DNA from 2 places in the Oceanobacillus sp. CAU 1775 genome. Region 1 is predicted to be linked to the other one. Evidence: riboswitches for the same ligand, from Rfam matches in the RefSeq annotation. Region 1 holds a riboswitch; the other holds the start of a gene.

Region 1 (7,465 bases):
TCTTGTCGGAGGATTTATCTGCTTTATTGGACAATTAATTTCTACCTTTTATATATATAATTTCAATTTTACAGAACAGACTGCTGGAAATCCGACAGTAGCAACACTTATTTTCATAACCATGCTCCTAACTGGATTCGGTCTTTACGATAGAATTGGACAATTTAGTGGTGCTGGTTCTGCTGTTCCCGTAACAGGATTTGGCAATGCGGTAATATCTTCAGCAATTGAATACCGTACAGAAGGGTTTATCCTAGGCGTAGGTAGCAATATGTTAAAACTAGCTGGGCCAGTAATTGTTTATGGTGTCTTTTCTGCATTTGTCGTTGCCCTTATAAAAACGATCCTCATTCAATTGGGGGTCATCTAATGTTACTTGGAAAGCAGACCTGGACTTTCTCAAACCCGCCAGTAATCCTTGCAACTGGAACCGTTGGGGGGCCTTTTGAAGGTGAAGGCCCAATTAAAAATGATTTCGATAAAATAGTTGATGATAATCGAGTACAAGAAGCATCTTTTGAAAAAGCACATCAAAAACTTATGGAAGAAGCTATAGAATTTGCCGTTCAAAAAGGAAATATCACAAATGAAGATGTAAATTTTTTTATTAGTGGAGACTTAATTAATCAAATGACTCCAACAAATTTTACTGCGCAAACGGTTGGGATTCCATATCTCGGATTATTTAGTGCTTGTGCGACAACCGCTGAAGGATTAGCATTAGCTTCTATAATAATGGATGCAAATGGTGCCGACTATATTGTAACTGGTAGTGCTAGTCATCATGCTGCAGCTGAGCGACAATACCGCTACCCCAATGACTATGGAGGACAGAAGCCTCCAACTGCCCAGTGGACGGTGACTGGTGCTGGATGTGCATTATTAGGAAAAACAGGCACAGGCCCTAGAGTTACATCTGCAACAATTGGTAAAGTAGTTGATCTGGGGATTACTGATCCTTTTAATATGGGTGGAGCGATGGCGCCTGCAGCAGCAGAAACGATTGCTACTCATTTAAAAGAAAGAAATCTAGAGCCCAGTTATTACGATCTTATCGTAACCGGTGACCTTGGTGAAATCGGTAGACAGACATCTTTAGACTTACTAAGGAAACAACAAATTAACCTTTCTGAGAAACAATATTTAGATTGTGGGCTCACTATTTATGGGGATAAAAAGCATGTTTTAGCTGGCGCAAGTGGTTCTGCATGTTCGGCTGTTGTAACTTATGGACATCTATTAAATCGAATGAAAAAAGGGGAAATATCACGGATGTTATTTGTAGCTACTGGAGCTCTTCATTCAGCCGTAAGTATTCAACAAGGTGATTCAATACCCTGTATCGCTCATGCAGTTTCTATTGAAATGGAGAGTGGAAACATATGATATTTTTCTGGGCATTTGTTGTCGGAGGTATAATCTGTGTAATTGGTCAAATTATGTTCGATGTTTTTAAACTGAGTCCTGCTCATACGTTGAGTATATTAGTAGTTGCTGGGGCTGTACTTGATGGTCTTGGATTGTATGAACCACTTATTGATTTTGCTGGTGCTGGTGCGACTGTACCAATTACAAGTTTTGGTAATTCACTTGTCCATGGTGCTATGGCTGAAGCCGAAAAACATGGGCTCATTGGTGTAGTTACTGGAATGTTCGAGGTAACTAGTGCTGGTATTTCTGCAGCAATTATCTTTGGTGTTATTGGAGCAATTCTATTTAAAGCAAAAGCTTAAAAGTAAGAGCATATTCAAAAAGAATATGCTCTTGTTTATTAATTAGAAATGTTAAAGACAATTTTTCCAAACTGTGAGTTTTCTTCTAAGATATCGAAAGCTTTGTTTGCATCTTTTAAGTCTATGACAGAATCAACAACTGGATGGATGTTGTATTCCTCCATCATATGAAGAAGTTCTTTTAATTCTTCTCGACTGCCCATTGTCGATCCGATTAATTGATATTGTCCATAGAAAAACTCTCTCAAATTCAGATCAACTACATCTTCTGTTGTAGCTCCAAACGTGACAATTTTTCCACCTTTTTTTAATACTTCTAATGTACGATTAAATGTCGCAGCACCAATACTATCTATAGCAAGGTCGATTACAACATCTTCTAATTCTTTTTTCCAATCACTATGTGTAGATATTGCAATATCCGCACCGATCTTTTTAGCTTGCTTCAATTTGGCTTCACTTCGGGAAGTAACTACTACCTTTGCTCCAATACTTTTAGCCAATTGAATAATGAAAGTACTGACCCCACTACCTGCTCCAGGTATAAATAATGTGTCTCCTGCCTTGATTTGACCCTTTGTTACTAATGCACGGTAACCTGTCAATCCTGATAAAGCAACCGTGCCAGCTTCTTCCCATGAAAGGTAGTTAGGTTTTTGTTCAACCTGATCTTCAGATAAAACAATTTTTTCTGCAAAAGTTCCATTATCAGGCATCCCTAAGATATCAAAACTAGGAGGTGGTGCATCCGAGTTGTTCTTCCAACGAAGCGATGGATTTATAATTACTTCGTCACCTACCTGAACAGATGATACGGCTTCTCCAATCGATTCAACAATTCCTGCTCCATCTGATCCAAGGATAAGTGCTTTTTTGTCACTCCCATGACGTCTAGGAATATAAAGGTCTCTGCGATTTAATCCTGCAGTTTTTAATTTAACAACAACTTCTTTTTTTCCTGCTACTGGCTCGGGCATATCCTTTACTTTTAATTCTCCATATTCTAATACAAATGCTTGCATGACCTTCCCCCACTTCCAAATATATTTTATACTTAGAAGTATACTAATAATTCATACATCATGCTATTACTTTGATTCATTCTAGGTACTCCTCATAACACTAAGCTTTAACCGCGTGTAATTAAAAACCCCTATTAGTACAGCTGCTTTATGCAGATGACTAATAGGGGATTTTTTATGTGAGCAGATTCCTTAAAACAATTAATTAGTAGCTAGATTCAACAACGTTCTAGGTTGTTTGTGGAACAAGAAAAAGACAAGTACTGCTGATAATACAAATGACGGGAACATATAAGACGCATTATAGATTAGTGAATAAATCCATGGTGATTGCCCTTCAACTGCAGATCCGAAAAATACCGCTCCTGCAACATAGTGTGCTAAAAATCTTAATACAGAACCTACTAAGACACCAGCAGTAATATAAGTTAAATAAGTTTTCACCTTTCCATCTTTAACCGCTTCTTGAATTTGCTTAGCAAAGATACCAGCAAAACCTATTACTGTAAAGGCAATTGCATAATCAATGAACCCTTGTAACGGTGTTAGAATATACGCATTTCCTACAGCAATCTGTAACATCCCCCAAAGGAAACCAGATAATAAGCCACCTTTTATTCCCCAACGGAACGCAACAATAAATACAGGAATCATTGCAAATGATACAGATCCGCCTTGTGCCCATAGCTTAAAGGATAGTGGTAATATATCAAGTAATAATGCAAGCGCTGTAAATATAGACACTTCTACTAAAAATAAGATTTTCTTTCGATTCAATGAATTAACTCCCCTTTTGAAAGCATTTTTTCCAACAAAAAAAGCAATGCCAAGGGAAGGTCCTGATGGGGAATCCGCTCACATTGCTTTTTTATCCATCAAAAAACCACAATCCCTACGCTAGTATTAACTAACAGGTTCTAAGGGTCTGAACATTTACATGTTCACTCTCAGCTTCAATAGCTCCCCCTGTAGGCTTTTCATTTACTTTTTTTGTTATCTTTAGTATACAGAATTAAATCAATAATTACAAATTTACAGCGATAGGAACTCTTCTACATCCTCTACACAAAGAGCGATCGCATCTTCCCAAAAATCAGGTTTCGTTAAATCAGCATTAAGGTGTTTCATTGCTAAGTCTTCTACAGTCATACGACCTGTATCTTGTAATAGTGCAATGTAATCATCTTCAAAGCTACCACCTTGTTTTTTAGCGTAAGCATAAATTCCAAGACTGAAAAGATAACCAAATGTATAAGGGAAATTATAAAACGGAACTCCAGTAATATGGAAATGTAATTTTGATGACCAGAAGTTTTCATCATAGTCAGCCAAAGCATCTTGATAGGCTTCTTTCTGTGCATCAATCATTAATTCATTTAATCGATTTACAGAAACGAATCCATTTTCTCTTTCTTTATAGAAGTTTAATTCAAAAATAAAGCGTGCATGAATATTCATGAAGAATGCTACACTTCTGCTTACCTTATCTTCTAGCATTGCTAATTTTTCTTCTTTAGAGGAAGCATTATTAACTGCAGCATCAGCTACAATCATTTCTGCAAAGGTTGAAGCTGTTTCAGCCACATTCATCGCATATCTTTGATTTAAACCATGTAGATCATTCATCACATGTTGATGATATGCATGACCTAGTTCGTGAGCTAAGGTTGATATGTTGGAAGCAGTTCCTGAGTATGTCATAAAGATTCTCGTCTCTTTGCTATCGGGGAAACTTGTACAGAAGCCACCTGGTCTTTTACCTGGACGGTCTTCTGCTTCAATCCAACGATTTTCAAATGCTTGCTGTGAAAAATCTGCCATTTTCGGACTGAATGCACGGAAGTGTTCAATGATAAAGTTTGCTCCATCTGTATAGCTAGACTTTTGTTCCGTTTTTGATACTGGTGCATTCACATCATAAACACTTAATTTTTCAAGTCCTAATAGTTCAGCTTTTTTATTTAAATACTTAACAAAATGATGTTTGTTATTCGTAATTGCTCGCCACATCGCATCTAATGTCCCTTGTTGCATACGGTTAATTGTTAGCGGCTCTTGTAAAATATTATCCCATTTACGGTGTTTGTACGTTTGGATGCGGAACCCGGCTAAATTATTAAGGGTTTGAGCAAATAATGGTGCTTGCTCACTCCATGCTGCATCTAATTTTTCATAAACATATTTTCTGAACTCTCGATTAGGTGAACTTAGTTTATTTGAAGCCTGACCAATAGAGTATGTATTTACCTCGCCATCTTCTTCAAGTTCAACCTTCATTGTACCTACTAGTGTGCTGTACATTTGATTCCATGCATGGTAACCATTCACTGCTAAATCACTAATTAATACCTCTTGTTCTTTAGGTAATAAATCTTGAGCGTTTGTTCGATATTCATTTAAAATATAAGTAAGTTCTTTTAAATTCTCATTTTGGAGTAACTGATTCCATTCTTCTTCAGGAATTGATACAATTTTATCTCTAAAAGTAGTCATAATTCCACTAAATTCTGCACCGAGGGCACTTCGGTCACCAACAAGGATTTCAGCTTCTGCATCATTTACATCTTGTGCACTAAGACAACTTACAAATGCTCCTGCTTGTCTTACCTTCGTCATTATATTTTCTAACGCATCGATAATTTTTACTAATTTTTCATCTACGTTTTTTTCATTCGGTTGGAATTCTTCGAGTTGAACAGATAAACTTTTCATTTCTTTTTTAATATCTTCTATATATCTCTTAAACTCTAAAGATGTGCTCCCTCCTTCAAAAATTGAATCTAAGTCCCATTTTGGATTAAACGCCTTCTGCATACTATCTCTCCTCTTATAATATGATTTTCGTTATCTTTTAATTATAACGAAATATCAGATATTCTCTATTTTAAAGGAAATAATTAGGAATAGAAAGTTTAACAGTGGATAAAAGAAGGAATAGATAATAGTTAGCCTAAACATCTTAGTATACTAAGGTTTTTTTAGAAACTAATTTTATATTTAAATAAACAATTTTTAATTAAAGATACTTGACATTAGTTATTTATTAATCTATACTAAGTATCATAAAGTAAGTAACGTAATCTACTTTTAAAAAATAATTTACATGGAGGTCATTTAACATGACAAAAACAAATTGGAACGTAGACACAGCACACAGTGAAGTAGGATTTTCAGTAAAACATATGATGATTTCAAAAGCGAAAGGTACTTTTGATAAATTTGATGGTACTTTTGTTCTTAATCCAGAAGATTTAACAGATGCAACAATCAATATTACAATTGATGCTGCAAGTGTTAACACTCGTAACGAAGACCGTGATAACCACCTTCGTTCAGGCGATTTCTTTGATGTAGAAAATCATCCTAACTTAACTTTCGTTGCTACTGACATTAAAAGTACTGGCGGAAATAACTATGATGTAACTGGAGATTTAACAATGCGTGGTACTACTAAGCAAGTTACTCTTGATGTGACATTTGAAGGACAAAGTAAAGATCCAATGGCTGGCGCAACTGTAGCTGGTTTCAGCGGTAAAACTTCAATTAGCCGTGAAGAATTTGGTTTAACTTGGAACGCTGCTTTAGAAACTGGTGGCGTACTAGTATCTGATGATGTTAAAATCCACTTTGAATTAGAGCTTCAAAAAGCTGAATAATTTATAATGCCAAAAAGCAGTATTCTCTTCGGAGGATGCTGCTTTTTTAATTACTTTTAAAATAACCGACAGTATCACTGGACAGCATTTCAATATAAAGATTTCCTTTAGATGCTCTTGCTTTAATTACAATCGGTTCGTTATAAAGATTTTTAAAAGAAAAATCTGGTCCCCACCAACTTACTGTTGCGTCGCGGCCGGGAGGAACATAAGGTACATCTCTACTATGTGTATACCTTTCTAAAATCTGAATTCCATCTTGCTCTACTGCATTATATAATGTTGAGGAAACCTGACAAATACCTCCACCAATGTCTTCTGCAAATTCACCTCGAACAATCACCTGTGCCTTTTTGTAGCCTCTATCTTTCGTTCTCTCACCAACAACTTCGTTAAATGAAAACGATTCTCCAGGGAAGATGACCGTTCCATTAATTGCTTGGGTTGCAAGTTTTATATTAATACTTCTATCTTCATTGGATGAGTTATATCTTGTTGCATAGGAACCCAATGATTTACTACTTAATTCTTCAAGCAACATCCTATCTACTCTAGGGCTGACATTTTTTATTGGTATGTGCATGTATTCTTTTGATGAATCATAATAAATGTTAAAAAAGTCTTTTTTAAATTGATAATGATCTAAACTTTTCCCGTCCTTACCATCGACAATATTAAATAAGTCATCGAACGTAGCATTGACTGGAGGAATTTGTACTTGTTCTCTTAAAGATTCAATTAATGTATGTAACCTCGTTTGATCAATAAAGGCTGTATCGATTGGCTCTATATTATAATGCAATACCTCATCTTTTTGTAATGTTATTTGCTTCGCATCTACGGAAGATACTATTGGAAAAACCGAACTTGTTATTAGTATGATTAGTATATTAGATAAGAACTTCATGAAACCACCTCAAAACTATTATGTCTTAAAATACATAGAGCATACTAAAAATGAGATGTTGATTTTGAAGCGCATTCGATAATCTAGGTAAAAACTTTAGAATAAAAAAATCGCCTAACTATATTCAGCTAGACGATTTATCTTATT
Region 2 (7,465 bases), on a different contig from region 1:
TCAAAGAAATCTTAGGACCAATAACAATCCCTCAAATCAAAACACTTCCCAAATCAGAAAGAGACACCTACCTAAGAAAACTCAAAACCATCAAAGGAATCTCCCAAAGACAAACAGCAAGAATCCTCGGAGTCTCCACTAGCTTAGTTCATCGAGCGTGAAAGATGGGTATGCAACATGGGGACGGTTCTCATGTTGCAGTCAGTGCAACGCGAGAACCGTCCCTATATTTCACTTTCCGCAGCATTTTTTGTATTTTTTACCGCTGCCACAGCTGCAAGGTTCGTTGCGGCCTACTTTTTTGGGTTGTATTGTGGTGATCATAGGGCTAAGATCGTTGTATTTTTGTGAAATTTCATCTTTCCATTTAGGAAGTTTTGGGTGTTCTATACCGTTTATCATGCAATTTGCATATAAAGATTCTTTCAAATCAAGTACCCCGCTATCGTAGCCATCTTCCACAAGTTGGCCTACTTTAGTAATAGATTTCTTTGAAAGTTGATAGCATAAGGAGTCAGCAATAAGCGTTTTAGCTGTTATATTTGTAACCAAGTCGAAATGATGTAAAAGTATTTCTTCTGCACGAGGATCTTTGATGTTTTTTAAAATATCGATTGCTTCATAAAAAGTTTGTTCATGCGATATATACTTTTCGATAAGAGGGAATATCTCAGGTGAACCGATTTTAATTATAGTTTCTGTAACTACTTCTAATAGAACCTCTTCATTCCCACGTAAAAGAAGTCCAGCGAGAGTAGGAAGTATTGATGTTGTATTCTCTAACTCACCAGCTAGATATATTTTATAAATTCCCTCATAGGTGATAAATTCTTTTTTGGATTCCTTTTTAATCGAAGCATCAATTCCTTGTATATAAGAATCAGTAATTTCTCCACGTCTAATTAATTCCTTATAAATCTTTTTGCCCATTTTAAAAAGCGGTTGATTAAAATAATCAGCTCCTAGTGAATGAACTATATCATCTATTTCGGAAAATAACTGAACAGAATCCATGGAATAGAGGCTGACGACAGATTCTAGATAATCTTTATTTACGAATGGAGCAATGTCCTCTTGATATTTAACCATTAAATCAAAGTCACAATTTGAAAGAAGTGATATATACCAAATTTGATTATCGTCATCTAATTTAATTCTTTTTAGTAGTTCTTTTAACATGCTTTCTGTTATAGATATGTTTGAAGCGTATGGCAAAACTCTATTCACCATGGCATTAGGCTCTACTTTATCCAACGCTTCCAAAATATAATGAAAAGTCTCCTCTGAACCAATCCTGGCACTCTTAATACTATCCAAAGCAAAATCTCTCAACAAACTATCATCACTTAAAATATAAGGCTCAACAATATCTAAAAACGAGTCCGACATAAAAATCCCTCCCTGAAGTTTATTATAATTGAAACATGGGGACGGTTCTACTGTTTCATTAAGTGCAACACGAGAACCGTCCCCATGTTGCATTCATGTGGCCTTCATGTTGCAATCTCGTTGCTATTCATTATATATTCATGAGATAATAATAAAACAAAATTTATAGATTGGAGATTTGAATATGAAAGTAAAAATAAATAGGAATGCAGCGAAGGAATTAAAAAAGATACTAGCAGATGAAGAGGCGCAAGGGAAGATGATTCGTGTATATATTACAGAAATGCACGGAAATCATGCACATTATGGGATCGATCTTGATACTCCAAAAGAACATGATGAGATTGTGAAAACGGATAAAGAAGTTGATATCTTGCTTGATTCACGAGAAGAATTTCTTGACGGAATATGGATTCAATATTTCTATGTAGGAGATAATCCAGGTTTTACGATAACAAACCCTTCAAAAGGCGGACATGTTCATCATTAAAAGTTAAGTGAAACATGGGGACGGTTCTTGCGTTGCACTCATTGCAACATGAGAACCGTCCCCACGCTTCATCTATAATTTAAACTGCGGCTACTTCTTTTTCCATTTGTTCGTTGCATTGTTTTTTCTGGAAAATCACTTTTTTTATAATTGGTTGAATCCAGCGATCTAAGCCATATCGGCCGGCGTTGGTTCCTGTGATTACGATGAACACCGTCAAAATTGCCATTTGTGCATCGAGTAATCCTGCACCACTGAAAAGAAATGATAAGTTCATGGAAATTCCCATTAAGGCTGCGAAGTTAGTAAATACTCCTAAAATTAAAGCGGCACCAACCAAAACTTCTCCCCACATAACCATAAATGAAAATAGCTCTGTATTTGGCACTGCTACTGTATGTAAAAATGATTGCCACCATGCTGGAGTTGTTGAGCTTTCTGCAGCCATCATGATAAACCCACCTGCATCAAACGTGTCCATCTTGAGTTTACCTAAACCAGCAGTAAGCCATTTATATCCAATATATATTCTCAATACTGTTAAAATACCAGCAACAACTTTATTACCTCTAAGGAAATCCATAATCATATCTACTCAGCTCCTATAGTTTCTGTTATGTTCAAACTTTCACAAGTCTGTGAGTTAATAATACCACCATAGTAGAAACTAAATATTTGACCTACGTCAATTTTTGAGAGGGTTAACAAAGTTGTAACAAGTAAAAAAGAGTGAAACAGAGGGACGGACGGTTCTCATGTTGCACGCATTGCAACACGAGAACCGTCCCCATGTTTCACTCACTCGCCATGTCCCCGTTATGCTACCAGGTTATAAATGGTGGGGAGCCTGGTGGGGCATGTTGGATCATTTCTATGATTGGGAAGACGTAGCCGAATGCGATTACTAGGATCATGATGGAAATCCAAATGCTCCATCGATCTGTCCATAGTGGTGTTGTACTGGCATTGTCTTCTACTTCACCAATTGGAAATTCTGTATGTCCTTTTGGTGCGAAGAACATTAAATTGATTACGATATATAGCATTAATACTCCGCCGATCGCAAGGAGAGTCCCACCGATCACTAGCGTAACTAAATACGGATCCCAACTTAGTGCAACAGCGTTATCTCCATACGTAGAATAGGATGTTCTCCGTGGTGAACCTAAAACACCAACACTATGCATTCCAGTCGTCATAATTAACATACCTGCCGCCCAGAATATAGTTTGAATAACACCTAATCGATTCATTTGTGGAGTAAGCACACGTTTTGAAAGGTATGGAATTAACCAATATACCACACCGAAAAAGGTGAGCACTGCAGTAACACCAACAGTTAGATGGAAATGTCCGACAACCCATAAAGTATTATGGACGACTTGGTTCAGCTGGTTGGCATTTTGTGCAATTCCACCTGCACCACCTGGAATAAATGCAATCATTGCAATCATTGGAGCGAGAAAACGAACGTCACCCCATGGCATTTTCTTTACCCAACCAAAGATGCTCTTTGAACCTTTTTTCCTTCCTGTTCGGTCAAATACATAAAACATCGCATAGGCAGTCATCAAAGAAGGGAAACCAATTACCATACTCATTCCTGCGTGAATAAGTTTCACACCTTCTGACATTCCAGGGTCAACAATCTGATGGTGAAAACCACCAGGGATATTTGCAATAACTAATAAAATAACGACAACTCTAATTAATGTATCACTAAATAATCGACCACCAATAATTTTCGGAACGACTACATACCAAACAGAAACAGCTGTTAAATACCAAATGTTTACAAATGTATGTCCAAAGCTCCAGAATAACGTTCTACTAAGCATGACATTAATCGTTTCTGTCCAGCCAAAAGCCCAAGGAATAAGCATTAAAACTTCTGCGGTTACACCAAGACTCCCAAAAAACATAAGCGTAAAAACACCCATCGCAAAAAACGCAAGAATTGGGATATGTTTTCCTTTGTTTCTTTTTCTCCACTTGGCTATTTGAATAAACCCGCTGAATGCAGCCGTCCAAATTCCCACAACAAGAATGAAGAGCCCCACATAAAACCAAGGAGAAGCCTGCATTGGTGCATAAAAAGTATACATGACAGAGGCTGTTCCATTTAGAATTGTTGTGACAACAAAAACTACAGCGACGAGCATAATGCCTAATGCTGCCCAGCCCATTTTTCTTACAATAGGAAGTAAGCCGTCCGTTGTATGTGAAAGTACAGCATAAAAATAACCAAACACAAATAGCACAGAGAATACTAAGACTAGTAATACCCCGTGTGCAGTTAATACTTGATAGTAATCTAGCCAAGCAGGAAGTTCAAGATAGCCTGCCCGATTTAACACTTGCAGTAAACCAAAAAATCCTCCGATAATTATTGTAAGAAATGCTATGGAAAAATAAGTTAATGTAATCCGTGAATCTTCTGATCTTTTTCCAGATACAGAATCTAATTTCGTTCGAAGTGTCGTAGTCGCTTCCAATTGCAACCCTCCTATTCAACAGTAATTGTCATACTCATCATCTGGTGTCCCGCTCCACAATATTCATTACACACAGCCAAATATTCACCAGGTTCATTGAATGTTTGTGAGGCCTCCTGAACATGTCCTGGCATGACCATCGCATTAATATTTGTATCAATTACCTGAAAACCATGGATAACATCTGGAGAAGTCATTATAAAATTAACAGTAGAACCAGCAGGAACGACTACTTCACTAGGTTCAAAAGAGAAAGCCCTTACAATCATAACAACCTCATATTCATTTTCACCTACTTCAAATACACCTGGATTATCAAATGGAGCAGTATTCTCTACATTTTCTGGATCAATCGTTCCAACTCCGCTCGGGGGTCCGTGCCCAAGTGCAAAGGTTTGATAACCACTGTATACAACTGCAATTACCAACATTGCAGCTGCTAATGTGAGCCAAATCTTTTCATAACGATGCATATTATTTTTACCTCCTTATACTCTTAGGGAAAAAGCGATAAATAATAGAAACCAAAACAAAACAATTCCTCCACCTACAAATAAAACAGACGAATACAAAGCACTCTTAAAAGAAAGTTCCTCTTCAGGATTTTCATGCTCTTGTCTATTTTCAGACTCCTTCACCAAAAAACCTCCCTCCATTTATTTTGACCAACCAATAGTACTACCCACAATTAGCCTTTCCCTAACATAATTCAAATAAACTACAAATTTAGTGAAACATGGGGACGGTTCTCATGTTGCATTAATTGAAACAAGAGAACCGTCCCCATGTTTCAATCTCCTTGCTTTGCTCATGTCGCTATGTCTATAATGGTATGTGTTAAGTGAATATTAAAGAATCGACTAGGGGAGCATGGAAATGCTGAGAGATGTGTAATCGACCCTTCGAACCTGATCTAGTTAACGCTAGCGTAGGGAAGTGGATGAAGAAATCTAGCTGAATTTATTTATAAATTGCTAACCCCATTTCTAGTACTCTAGTGATGGGGTTTTTTGTGTTTTCTTTTCCTAGTCAAAAGAGGTGATCCTGTTCGAATCAAGTTCTAATGCATTATCAAAAAAATTAGGAGGAAAAATAATGAGTAAACAATTTACAGATCGATTATGGGACAAAGTTGAACCGATTTGGGAATCATATTTAGAGCATCCATTTGTGAAAGGGCTCGGAGAAGGTTGGCTGGAGCAGGATAAATTTAAACATTGGTTGAACCAAGATTATGTTTATTTAATTGAATACTCTCGTTTATTTGCTCTCGGAAGTGCAAAAGCGCCTGACTTAAAAACGATGTCCGTTTTTGCAAAGCTACTTGATGGAACATTGAACATGGAAATGGATTTACACCGCCAATATGCAAGTAGATTTGGAATAACGCATGAAGAACTTGAGGAAACAGAGACAGCAGCAACAACGACTGCATACACAAGCTATATGCTAAACGTATCGCAGCGAGGCGGAGTTGAAAATGTCGTTGCATCCGTTTTGGCTTGTGCTTGGAGCTATAATTTTATTGGAAAAGAATTAGCCAAATGGGACGGCGCATTGGAGCATGAATTTTACGGACATTGGGTGAGAATGTATTCCTCAGACGGCTTCACAGCATTAGCCGAGGACTGTAAAACGCTCATCAATGAAATAACCGAAGGAAAACCAGAACGTGATCTAAAAGAATTAGAAGAAATCGTAGTAAAAACAAGCCTATTTGAATACATGTTCTGGGAAATGGCCGAAAAACAACAACACTGGCCAGTCGATCTAGAAGAAAAGTGAAACATGGGGACGGTTCTCGCGTTGCATTCATTGCAACATGAGAACCGTCCCCATGTTTCATTCACCCCCTTTCCGAGTTGGTTTTCGATTATAGGGGTGAGGATGTATTTGGTAGGGGGGATTTTATGAAGGGGTTTTCGTTTGAGGAGATTGTTGAGCAGAATGAGCGGCGGATTCATTATCATCTTCATAAGTTAAGGATTCAGGATCCGCACCAGGAATTTTATCAGGAGGGGCTAATTGCCATGTGGAGTGCATATAAAAAATACCAGCCAGATAAAGGGCCACTTTCAACCTATTTTAATTTTATTATTCATCGTCGTTTAATTGATTTGATTCGGAAGGAAAGTCGGAGAATAAACAAAGAAACACCAATGGCAACAGAAGAGGAAGAAACATTAGACCGAGCAAATTACCAAAATTCAACTAACACCGAACCACAAAAAGACATCATTACAGAGCACCTCACAGACAACAGCCACCTCTGGATGCAAATTAGAGAACTTTTAACAGAAAAACAGTGGAAGTGGGTGCAATACTATATTATTGAAGACATATCATTAAAAGAAATTGCCGAGAAGGAAAATGTCTCCGTCGAAGCTGTAAAGGGCTGGGCAAAAGAAGCCAGAAGAAAATTACGTCATCCTCAGGCAGAAAAAAACATCATGGAACTTCTAGAAAAATAACATAAAAAAGCAGTCCCACTACCAAAATGTAGCGGGACTGTTTTCTCGTACATAATTAAAATTTATTTTTCTAAAGCCACAGCGATTTGTGCGCCAACTTTAGCATTATTTTTAACTAATGCAATATTAGCTTCAAGACTTTTTCCTTCTGTCAGTTCTTTTACTTTTGCTAGAAGGAATGGGGTAGCATCTTTTCCTTGAATATTATTTTCTTCCGCTTCTGCGATTGCTTGATCAATAATAGAATCGATTTCAGCACGCGGGATTTCATTTTCTACAGGAATCGGGTTAGCAATAACTGCTCCGCCATGAAGATCTAATTTCCATTTCGTTTTCAGTGTCGCAGCGATTACTGAAACATCATCTGCACGGAAATTCACTGGAAAATTACTTTCTCTACTAAAGAATGCTGGCAAAGTATCTGTTTCATAACCAATCACAGGCACACCTTTTGTTTCAAGGTATTCCATGGTTAATCCCAAATCGAGAATTGATTTTGCTCCAGCACATACAACTGCAACATCTGTTTGCGCAAGTTCTTCCAAGTCCGCAGAAATATCCATTGTTGTTTCCGCACCACGGTGAACCCCACCGATTCCACCAGTTGCAAAAACCTTAAT

What was found. Region 1 has a riboswitch for thiamine pyrophosphate ahead of thiT (energy-coupled thiamine transporter ThiT). Riboswitches for the same ligand answer to the same signal wherever they lie in the genome.
Region 2: another riboswitch for thiamine pyrophosphate. It lies ahead of tenA (thiaminase II); the one in region 1 lies ahead of thiT (energy-coupled thiamine transporter ThiT).

The regions. Positions count from the first base shown of each region.
Region 1 is NZ_JBTLRO010000004.1:166,142-173,606, reverse strand. It holds gene spoVAC (stage V sporulation protein AC) at 1-370, shown strand, start outside; gene spoVAD (stage V sporulation protein AD) at 370-1,386, shown strand; gene spoVAE (stage V sporulation protein AE) at 1,383-1,733, shown strand; gene ACXYMZ_RS08735 (zinc-binding dehydrogenase) at 1,772-2,755, opposite strand; gene thiT (energy-coupled thiamine transporter ThiT) at 2,957-3,532, opposite strand; TPP riboswitch at 3,627-3,732, opposite strand; gene ACXYMZ_RS08725 (M3 family oligoendopeptidase) at 3,788-5,569, opposite strand; gene ACXYMZ_RS08720 (YceI family protein) at 5,875-6,411, shown strand; gene ACXYMZ_RS08715 (VanW family protein) at 6,458-7,318, opposite strand.
Region 2 is NZ_JBTLRO010000001.1:543,118-550,582, forward strand. It holds gene ACXYMZ_RS02575 (transposase) at 1-161, shown strand, start outside; gene ACXYMZ_RS02580 (SEC-C metal-binding domain-containing protein) at 232-1,389, opposite strand; gene ACXYMZ_RS02585 (iron-sulfur cluster assembly accessory protein) at 1,574-1,879, shown strand; gene ACXYMZ_RS02590 (DoxX family protein) at 1,959-2,468, opposite strand; gene ACXYMZ_RS02595 (cbb3-type cytochrome c oxidase subunit I) at 2,701-4,374, opposite strand; gene ACXYMZ_RS02600 (cytochrome c oxidase subunit II) at 4,386-4,847, opposite strand; gene ACXYMZ_RS02605 (cytochrome c oxidase subunit 2A) at 4,863-5,012, opposite strand; TPP riboswitch at 5,227-5,326, shown strand; gene tenA (thiaminase II) at 5,470-6,159, shown strand; gene ACXYMZ_RS02615 (sigma-70 family RNA polymerase sigma factor) at 6,285-6,845, shown strand; gene ACXYMZ_RS02620 (pseudouridine-5'-phosphate glycosidase) at 6,908-7,465, opposite strand, start outside.